DNA from 3 places in the Streptomyces inhibens genome. Region 3 is predicted to be linked to each of the others. Evidence: riboswitches for the same ligand, from Rfam matches in the RefSeq annotation. Region 3 holds a riboswitch; each other region holds the start of a gene.
What was found. Region 3 has a riboswitch for cyclic di-AMP ahead of KI385_RS27645 (C40 family peptidase). Riboswitches for the same ligand answer to the same signal wherever they lie in the genome.
Positions count from the first base shown of each region.

Region 1: linked by a shared signal. The riboswitch ahead of KI385_RS18785 (transglycosylase family protein) and the one ahead of KI385_RS27645 (C40 family peptidase) in region 3 are both predicted to bind cyclic di-AMP.
Region 2: linked by a shared signal. The riboswitch ahead of KI385_RS32835 (M23 family metallopeptidase) and the one ahead of KI385_RS27645 (C40 family peptidase) in region 3 are both predicted to bind cyclic di-AMP.

Region 1 covers NZ_CP084681.1:4,129,242-4,132,489, reverse strand. Annotated here, with positions in the region: gene KI385_RS18790 (transglycosylase family protein) at 1-826, shown strand, start outside; cyclic di-AMP (ydaO/yuaA leader) riboswitch at 1,075-1,243, shown strand; gene KI385_RS18785 (transglycosylase family protein) at 1,251-1,910, shown strand; gene eno (phosphopyruvate hydratase) at 2,265-3,248, shown strand, end outside.
Region 2 covers NZ_CP084681.1:7,267,361-7,270,608, forward strand. Annotated here, with positions in the region: gene KI385_RS32825 (M16 family metallopeptidase) at 1-233, shown strand, start outside; gene KI385_RS32830 (M16 family metallopeptidase) at 272-1,654, shown strand; cyclic di-AMP (ydaO/yuaA leader) riboswitch at 1,865-2,021, shown strand; gene KI385_RS32835 (M23 family metallopeptidase) at 2,034-2,825, shown strand; gene KI385_RS32840 (GntR family transcriptional regulator) at 3,176-3,248, shown strand, end outside.
Region 3 covers NZ_CP084681.1:6,059,541-6,062,788, reverse strand. Annotated here, with positions in the region: gene pcrA (DNA helicase PcrA) at 1-1,472, opposite strand, end outside; cyclic di-AMP (ydaO/yuaA leader) riboswitch at 1,778-1,947, shown strand; gene KI385_RS27645 (C40 family peptidase) at 1,955-3,109, shown strand; gene KI385_RS27640 (hypothetical protein) at 3,244-3,248, opposite strand, start outside.

The sequences.
Region 1 (3,248 bases), 1.9 Mb from region 3:
CCCCGACCTCGCCAGCCGCGCCCAGCAGATCGCGGTGGCCGAGTCGATCCTCGACGACCGAGGCCCGGACGCCTGGCCGAGCTGTGCCGTCGACGCCGGACTGACCAAGGACGGCCGCGCGCCGGAGGTCAACCCGGGCAGCACCGCCACCCCGCAGCCCGACCCGTCGGACGCCGAAGGCTCCTCGGACCCCTGGGACCGGTCCGATGCGTCCGACGAGCCCGACGGCTCGGACTCCTCCGGGCCGCACGACGGGCGGACCGGCGGGAAGAAGGACGGGCAGGCCGACGGACAGGCCGACGGACAGGCCGACGGACGGGCCGACGGGCGGACCGACGAGCCGTCCGGCACGACGCCCTCGCCGTCCGCGCCCGACGACTCGGATTCGGCCGGCTCCGGCGACGCGACCCAGGGCACGGACCGCACCCCGGAGCCGTCCGGCTCCACGAAGCCCGGCGAGGAGGACGGCGAAGCCTCGCACTCCGCCGACCCGGCCGACGGCGGCGGACGTACCGACAATGCCGGCATACCGGGTGAAGTGCCCGCGAAGGGCAAGCACCGCGGCGATGCGGGCGACGAGGGCGACGGCGACCGGACGTCCGGCGGCCGGCACGCCTCGCGCGGCGATGACGCGCACCGTACGGGCCCGGCGGCCGACGGCGACTACACCGTGCGCCCGGGTGACAGCCTGTCAGCCATCGCCCAGGCCCATCGGCTGCCCGGCGGATGGCCCGCGCTGTACGAGCGCAACGAGGGCGTCGTCGGCTCCGACGCGGACCTGATCCAGCCGGGTCAGCTGCTCGATCTCGGGCACAAGGAAGGCTAGTTCGCCGCCTTCGTCCCATTTCGTGAAAGTGAGACAAGGCTCTCGTTGCCCGTCACGCCCCAGTCTGCTCATTGCCGTCATAACGGGCTTCACCTGCGGATATGTGACCAACCCGTGATCAAAAACGGTCAACTTGGTTCAGATGGTGGGGTTTGAACATCAAGGGGGTTGCTGCTTACGGTCGGGACCGCTCGCCAAAGCGGGCCCGTCGATCACACGCCGAATCCTGCCGGTGATCGAAGGCAGTTGACGCGCAAGCGCCGAAGGCAGGAGCGGGGGAACCAAGGTAAGTGCCGGCCCCGCCCGCGAAAGCGGGTCAGCCGGCTTGGGGTGAAGCCGGGTGCGCCATGTGCACCCGGCCGGGCACTCACAGCCCGAACCCGACAGCTCACCTCGTAGGCGTCGGTGAGGAAACGAACGAACCATGCTGATCAACAAGGGCAAGCACCGTCGTCCCTCCAAGGCCGTCCGCGTCGCCACCCTCGCCGGTGTCGCCGGTGCCGCCGTCGCCGTCCCGCTGATGGGTGCCACCTCCGCCTCCGCCGCCTCCGTCGCCACCTGGGACAAGGTCGCTCAGTGCGAGTCCGGCGGCAACTGGTCGATCAACACCGGTAACGGCTACTACGGTGGCCTGCAGTTCTCCAACTCCAGCTGGGCCGCCGCCGGTGGCACCCAGTACGCGCCGCGCGCCGACCTGGCCACCAAGGACCAGCAGATCGCCGCCGCCGAGAAGCTCCTCGCCATCCAGGGCCCGGGCGCCTGGTCCTGCGCCGCCGCCGGCGGCCTGACCTCCGGTGGCCCCGCCGCCGACGTCAACCCCTCCGGCTCCTCCGCGCAGACCAAGTCCGCGCCGCAGGAGAACACCGCCGCCGTGAAGAAGACCCCGGCCGCCGCGCAGGAGAAGGCGCAGCCGGCCCCGAAGAAGTCGAACGGCCACGGCAACTACACCGTCAAGGCGGGCGACACCCTCGCCAAGATAGCCAAGGCCCACGGCACCAACTGGAAGTCGGTCTACGCGGCCAACAAGTCCGTCATCGGCGGCAACCCGAACCTGATCCTCCCGGGCCAGAAGCTCAGCATCTGATCCGTCCCCTCACCGGGATTCCGCGGGCCCGGGCGGCGGGCCCCGTTCTTCCTCCGTGAGACCACCCCGCCCGGCGCGCCGTTCCCCCCAGCGCGCCGCGGCGGGGTTTCTCGCACCCGGGCCGCACACCGGCCCGAACCCCGCGCCGTACCCGATCCGGCCGCACGTCCCTGACCAGCCCTCACGCGCGACTTTCCCCGTTTGGCGAACAATGCGCCCAAACATCCCGTGAACTGGGCATTTGGGAAGCTTTTCGGGCCATTCCGTCCCACGGAGCGGGCCAAGGGCAAGCGGACGCACCCAAGCCCGTTAGGCTCGTGCTGCAGAACTCCAGACACCCATGAAGGAGACAACGTGCCGTCCATCGACGTCGTCGTAGCCCGCGAAATTCTCGACTCGCGAGGTAATCCCACGGTCGAGGTCGAGGTCGGCCTCGACGACGGCAGCACGGGCCGTGCCGCCGTGCCGTCCGGCGCCTCGACCGGTGCCTTCGAGGCCATCGAGCTTCGCGACGGCGACCCGAACCGCTACCTGGGCAAGGGTGTGGAGAAGGCCGTCCTGGCCGTCATCGAGCAGATCGGCCCGGAGCTCGTCGGCTACGACGCGACCGAGCAGCGGCTGATCGACCAGGCGATGTTCGACCTGGACGCCACCGACAACAAGGGCTCGCTCGGCGCCAACGCCATCCTCGGCGTCTCCCTGGCCGTCGCGCACGCCGCCTCCGAGGCCAGTGACCTCCCGCTGTTCCGCTACCTCGGTGGCCCGAACGCGCATGTCCTGCCCGTCCCGATGATGAACATCCTGAACGGCGGCTCGCACGCCGACTCCAATGTGGACATCCAGGAGTTCATGATCGCCCCGATCGGCGCGGAGTCCTTCTCCGAGGCGCTGCGCTGGGGCGCCGAGGTCTACCACACCCTCAAGAAGGTCCTGAAGGCCAAGGGCCTGGCCACCGGCCTCGGCGACGAGGGCGGCTTCGCCCCGAACCTGGGCTCCAACCGCGAGGCCCTCGACCTCATCCTCGAGGCCATCAAGGAAGCCGGTTACGCCCCCGGCCAGGACATCGCGCTCGCGCTGGACGTCGCCGCCTCCGAGTTCTACAAGGACGGCAAGTACCAGTTCGAGGGCAAGGACCGCTCGGCCGCCGAGATGACCGAGTACTACGAGGAGCTGGTGGCGGCCTACCCGCTGGTCTCCATCGAGGACCCGCTGTTCGAGGACGACTGGGCCGGCTGGAAGGTCATCACCGACAAGCTCGGCGCCAAGGTGCAGCTCGTCGGCGACGACCTGTTCGTCACCAACCCCGAGCGCCTCGCCCGCGGCATCGAGGAGGGCTCC
Region 2 (3,248 bases), 1.2 Mb from region 3:
ACCGTCTGGCGACGGTCAGCGGCCGCGCCGACGAACTGTGCCGCTTCGCCGTCCTGTTCGGCGACCCGCAGCTCGCGCTGACCGCCGTCCAGCGGGTCCTGGACGTCACCCCCGAGGAGGTGCAGGCGGTCGCCAAGGCCCGGCTGCGCCCCGACAACCGCGCGGTGCTCGTCTACGAGCCCACCGAGCCGACCGACGCCGCCGACACCGAGGAAGGGGAGGCGGACCAGTGAGCGACGCCACCACCCACGCGGGTTCCCCCGCGAGCACCATGGACTTCCACCCGCAGCCCCAGGGCGGCGCGCCCAAGCCGTGGGCCTTCCCGGCCCCCGAGCGCAGCCAACTGCCCAACGGGCTCACCCTGCTGACCAGCCACCGCCCCGGCCAGCAGGTCGTCGCCGTCGAGATCAATCTCGTCGCCCCTCTGGACGCCGAGCCCGAGGCCCTGGACGGCGTCGCCACGATCATGGCGCGCGCCCTGTCCGAGGGCACCGACAAGCACGACGCGGAGGAGTTCGCCGCCGAGCTGGAACGCTGCGGCGCCACCCTGGACGCACACGCCGACCACCCCGGCGTACGGGTCTCCCTCGAGGTGCCGGCCTCCCGGCTGCACCGCGCGCTCGGCCTGCTCGCCGACGCGCTGCGCGCCCCCGCGTTCCCGGACAGCGAGGTCGAGCGGCTGGTGCGCAACCGCCTCGACGAGATCCCGCACGAGCTCGCCAACCCGGCCCGGCGTGCCGCGATGGCGCTGTCCAAGGAACTGTTTCCGGCCACCTCTCGCATGTCGCGGCCCCGTCAGGGCACCGAGGAGACCGTCGCCCGCGTCGACGCCGCGGCCGTCCGCGCCTTCTACGACGCCCATGTACGGCCCGCCACGGCCACCGCCGTCATCGTCGGTGACTTCACCGGCATCGACCTGGGCGCGGCGCTCGCCGACACCCTCGGCGCCTGGAGCGGCTCCACCGCCGAGCCGCTGAAGGCCTCGCCGATCATCGCCGACGACACCGGCCGTGTGGTGATCGTGGACCGCCCCGGTGCCGTCCAGACGCAGCTGCTCATCGGCCGTATCGGTGCAGACCGGCACGACCGGGTGTGGCCCGCGCAGGTCCTCGGCACGTACTGCCTGGGCGGCACCCTCACCTCGCGGCTGGACCGCGTGCTGCGTGAGGAGAAGGGCTACACCTACGGGGTGCGCGCCTTCGGCCAGGTGCTGCGCTCCACCGCCCCCACGTCTCCCGAGGGAGCCACCGGCGCCTCGCTGCTCGCCATCAGTGGCTCGGTGGACACCGCCTCCACCGTCCCGGCGCTGGAGGACCTGTGGCAGGTGCTGCGGACCCTCGCGGCAGGGGGGCTGACGGACGAGGAGCGGGATGTCGCCGTGCAGAACCTCGTCGGGGTCGCGCCGCTCAAGTACGAGACCGCGGCGGCCGTCGCGGGCACTCTCGCCGACCAGGTGGAGCAGCAGCTCCCGGACGACTTCCAGGCGCAGTTGTACGTCCGTCTCGCGGAGACCGGCACGGTCGAGGCGACCGCGGCGGCGGTCAACGCCTTCCCGGTGGACCGACTGGTCACGGTCCTGGTGGGTGACGCGGCGCAGATCGCCGAGCCCGTCAAGGCGCTGGGCATCGGTGAGGTGACGGTCGTCAGCGGCTAGCCCGTCATGTGACGGATGGTCACATATCGACAAAGCGGCTCCCGTGGTGCTCGTTCACCGCGGGAGCCGCTGTATGTCCGGTTTATCACGGCTGGTTGCCGGATTCTTGTGGCATCCCGCACAAAAAAGCGGTTCTGTTTGCCGATTGAAAGTTGCCCCGATTAGCGTCGGTCCGGCTGTTCGTCACAAGTCCGCCACAACAGTGGCACCGAACAGTCATCGCCGAGTCCCCGTACGGCGCGAGCCAGGGGAGCCGGGGACCCACATGTCCCCTGGGGTGAATCGGACTCCTCTTCGGAGGAGCCCGTAGGAGACCTTCCTGCTCCGAACCCGTCAGCTAACCCGGTAGGCGAGAAGGAAGGAAAGGACAAGCCAGCACATGGCGTTCACCCGTGCCACCGGGAAGCACCGTCGTGCGAGCCGCACCGCTCGGACGACCCGCAAGATCGCCGGCATAGCCACCCTCGCGGCCGGCGGCGTTGTCGCCTCCGTGGCCTCGCCGGCGCTGGCCGCCACGGACGAGGCGCGCACCCACGACACCGGTCTGCAGCAGGCCGTCGTGCTGGGTGACGAGCTCGCCAACAGCATCGAGGCCCAGGCCGACGCGCAGCAGGCCGCCGCCGAGGTCGCCGCCGCCAAGGCGAAGGCCGAGGCCGTCGCCAAGAAGGAGGCCGAGCGGCGCGCCGAGGAGGCCCGGAAGAAGGCCAAGGCCGCCCACGAGGCCAAGGTCCGCGCCGCCCGCGACGCGGAGCGCAAGCGCCTCAACGCCTTCGTCGTCCCCATCGCCGACTCCTACGTCTCCACCGCGTACAAGGCCTCCAGCGGCCTGTGGTCCTCGGGCAGCCACACCGGCATCGACTTCCACGCGGCCTCCGGCACCTCCGTCCACGCCGTGGGCGCGGGCACTGTCGTCGAGGCCGGCTGGGGCGGCGCGTACGGCAACAACATCGTGATCAAGATGCACGACGGTACGTACACCCAGTACGGCCACCTGTCGTCGCTCGGCGTCTCGGTCGGCCAGACCGTCGCCCCGGGCGAGCAGATCGGCCTCTCCGGCGCCACCGGCAACGTCACCGGCCCGCACCTGCACTTCGAGGCCCGCACCGGCCCCGACTACGGCTCGGACATCGACCCGATCGCGTATCTGCGCTCCCACGGCGTCAACGTCTGAGGCGCCGCCTCGCCGACGCCTGAGGCACCGCCTCGTCACTGTCCGAGGCGCCGCCTCGTCGGTGTCCGAGGCGCCGCCTCGTCGGTGTCCGAGGCGCCGCCTCGTCGGTGTCGGCCTTGTCCGGCACCCCGCCTCGCACCGTCTTCCGAAGCCCCGGTCCCCCAGCCGGGGCTTCGGTATATCCGGCGAGCGGTCCATGCACGCCGGATACATCGATGACGGCCTGCGACTGGCCAAAAAATAACCATGAATAACAGGAGTCCGCCGGAAAAGCCGTCCCGGTCGAATAGAGTCACGGAAAAGTCGCCGACCGGCGGCGTTTCCAGGAGATTACGGCGGAGGCACGGACGATGCGAGGCCATATTTCCGCGCATGCGGTGTGCACGGCGATTCGCGAGGACATTGTGTCCGGTGCGCTGGCGC
Region 3 (3,248 bases):
TCGCCGATCCCGCGCTTGGGGACGTTGAGGATCCGGCGCAGCGGGACGGTGTCCTCGGGGTTGGCGAGCACCCGCAGATACGCCAGGACGTCGCGGACCTCCTTGCGCTCGTAGAAGCGCACACCGCCGACGACCTTGTAGGGCAGCCCGACCCGGATGAAGATCTCTTCGAAGACACGGGACTGGGCGTTGGTGCGGTAGAAGACGGCGACATCGCCGGCCTTGGAGTCGCCGGCGTCCGTCAGCCGGTCGATCTCGTCGGCGACGAACTGCGCCTCGTCGTGCTCGGTGTCGGCGACATAGCCGGTGATCTTGGGGCCGGCGCCGGCGTCCGTCCAGAGGTTCTTGGGGCGGCGGTTCTCGTTGCGCTCGATGACGGCGTTGGCGGCGGACAGGATGGTCTGGCTGGAGCGGTAGTTCTGCTCCAGCAGGATCGTCGTGGCGTCCGGGTAGTCCTCCTCGAACTGGAGGATGTTGCGGATCGTGGCGCCGCGGAACGCGTAGATCGACTGGTCGGCGTCACCGACGACGCACAGCTCGGCGGCGGGCATCTCGGCCGTACCAGGGCCGACCAGCTCGCGGACGAGGGTGTACTGGGCGTGGTTGGTGTCCTGGTACTCGTCGACGAGGACGTGGCGGAAGCGGCGGCGGTAGTGCTCGGCGACATCCGGGAAGGCCTGGAGCAGATTGACCGTCGTCATGATGATGTCGTCGAAGTCCAGGGCGTTGGCCTCGCGCAGCCGCGCCTGGTACATCGCATACGCCTCGGCCAGAGTCTTCTCGAAACCGTCGGCCGCCGTCCCGGCGAAGGTCTCCTCGTCGATAAGCTCGTTCTTGAGGTTGGAGATCTTCGCGCTGAAGGACTTGGGCGGGAAGCGCTTGGGGTCCAGGTCCAGGTCGCGGCAGACCAGGGCCATCAGGCGCTTCGAATCGGCGGCGTCGTAGATCGAGAAGGAGGACGTGAAGCCCAGCTTCTTGGACTCGCGGCGCAGGATCCGTACGCAGGCGCTGTGGAAGGTGGAGACCCACATGGCGTTGGCACGCGGGCCGACCAGCTCCTCGACGCGCTCCTTCATCTCACCGGCGGCCTTGTTGGTGAAGGTGATCGCGAGGATCTGGCCGGGGTGGACATGGCGCTCGGCGAGCAGATGCGCGATGCGGTGGGTCAGCACCCGGGTCTTGCCGGAGCCGGCGCCGGCGACGATCAGCAGCGGGCTGCCCGTGTGCACCACGGCGGCCTTCTGCTCGTCGTTGAGCCCCTCCAGCAGCGCCGCCGCGTCGACGGGCGGGCGGGCGGCGCCGTCGCGGTAGTACGCCTCCCTGGGCACGGGCGCGTCGAACTTCCCGCCGAAGAGGTCGGCGGGGATCTCCTCCGGGGCCGGGCCGTGCTCGTCCTCGGGAGGTGGCGGGTGCTCCTCCTCGCCCTTGTGGCCGAGGTCCGCCAGGAAGCTGTCGTCAAAGAGGCTGCTCATCGCCCACCGAGTCTAGGCCGCCGCACCGACAGCGTGCTGCGGAGTGGGCGATAGTCGGCCTCGTGCGGGGCGGGCCGCGGCGCTGTGGCTGGTCAGGGGGCCGTCCGCGCGTCGGCCGGGGCGCGCACCCACCTACCCGAATCCGACATCTGCCACAAGGAGCCCCTCATCGCGTTCAGGTCACGAAAAGGTTTCGGGCATATCGAACATCAGCCTTCACAGGAGCCACACGAGTTGGCTAACGTCCTCGCTCAGGCAGCCCGCCTCCCCGCGGACGACCGCGTCCGCACGGGCCGCCCGCGCCGAGTCCGGCCCTGCCGCCAGGCACCCGGAGCCGGGGACCCACCAGCACCAATGGGGTGAATCGATCCGTACGACTGCGCCAGCAGACGTCCGGACCGTAGGGCAAGCCTTCCGTCAGCGACACCCGCCCGAACCCGACAGCTAACCCGGTAGGCGGTCCACGGAAGGAGTTGCCGGCCTTGGCGTCCCATCGCAAGCCGCGCACCAGCGTCCTCACCTCCCCCGGGAGTCGTCGTGCGGCGGCCGGGTTCACCACCGCCGCCCTCGCCTCGGTCACCCTGCTCTCGCAGTCCGCCGACGCGGCCCCCAGCGCGCCCAAGCCCACCATCGAAGAGGTCAAGCAGAAGGTCGACGGCCTCTACCGCCAGGCCGAGGTGGCCACCCAGAAGTACAACGCGGCCAAGGAGCACGCCGATCATCAGCGCGACACCGTGGACGGCCTGCTGAACGCCGCCGCCAAGCGCGCGGAGAAGATGAACGAATCCCGGCGCGAGCTGGGCATGTTCGCCTCGGCGCAGTACCGCACCGGCGGCATGAACCCGACGGCGCAGCTGATGCTCGCCAAGGACCCGCAGCAGTTCGTCGACCGCAACCACCTGATGGAGCGGCTGACCGGTCGGCAAAAGCAGGCGGTCACCGACTACCAGGAGCAGCAGGCGGCGGCCACCCGGCAGCGGGCCGAGGCGACCCGCAGCCTGGAGCAGCTGCAGACGTCGCAGGCCTCCCTGAAGGAGTCCAAGCGTGCCGTCCAGGACAAGCTGGCCGAGGCCCGGCAGCTGCTGTCCCGGCTGACCGCCCAGGAGAAGGCGCGGCTGGCGGAGCTGGAGCGCCAGAAGGAGGCGGCGGCCAAGCGCAAGGCCGAGGAGGAGGCGCGCCGGCAGCAGGAGCGGGAGCGTCAGCAGCAGCAGCAGGACGGCGGCGGCTCCACCGGCGGCCAGACCGGTGGTGGCTCGACGGACGGCGGCTCGACCGGCGACTCGTCCACCACCAAGGCCGAGAAGGCGCTCGCCTTCGCCCGCGCCCAGATCGGCAAGCCGTACGTCTGGGGCGCGACCGGCCCCACCTCCTACGACTGCTCGGGGCTGACGCAGGCGGCGTGGAAGGCGGCCGGGGTCGATCTGCCGCGCACGACCTGGGACCAGGTCAAGGTCGGCCAGCGGGTGGCGACCAGCGATCTCAAGCCCGGTGACCTGGTGTTCTTCTATGACGACATCAGCCACGTAGGCATGTACATAGGCGGCGGCAAGATGATCCACGCGCCGCACCCGGGTGCCAACGTCCGGGAGGAGTCGATCTACTACATGCCGATCTACGGGAGCGTCCGCCCGGCCTGAGCCCGGCCCCGCTCCCCCACAAGGCCACCCCCCACGGCCACCCCCCACACGCCACCGCGCGGCCGTCGCCTCCGGAGTCCGGAGCGCGATGCCCGCGCGGTGTGCCGTAGTGGTGCCGTGGTGGTACCGGCGGCTCAGG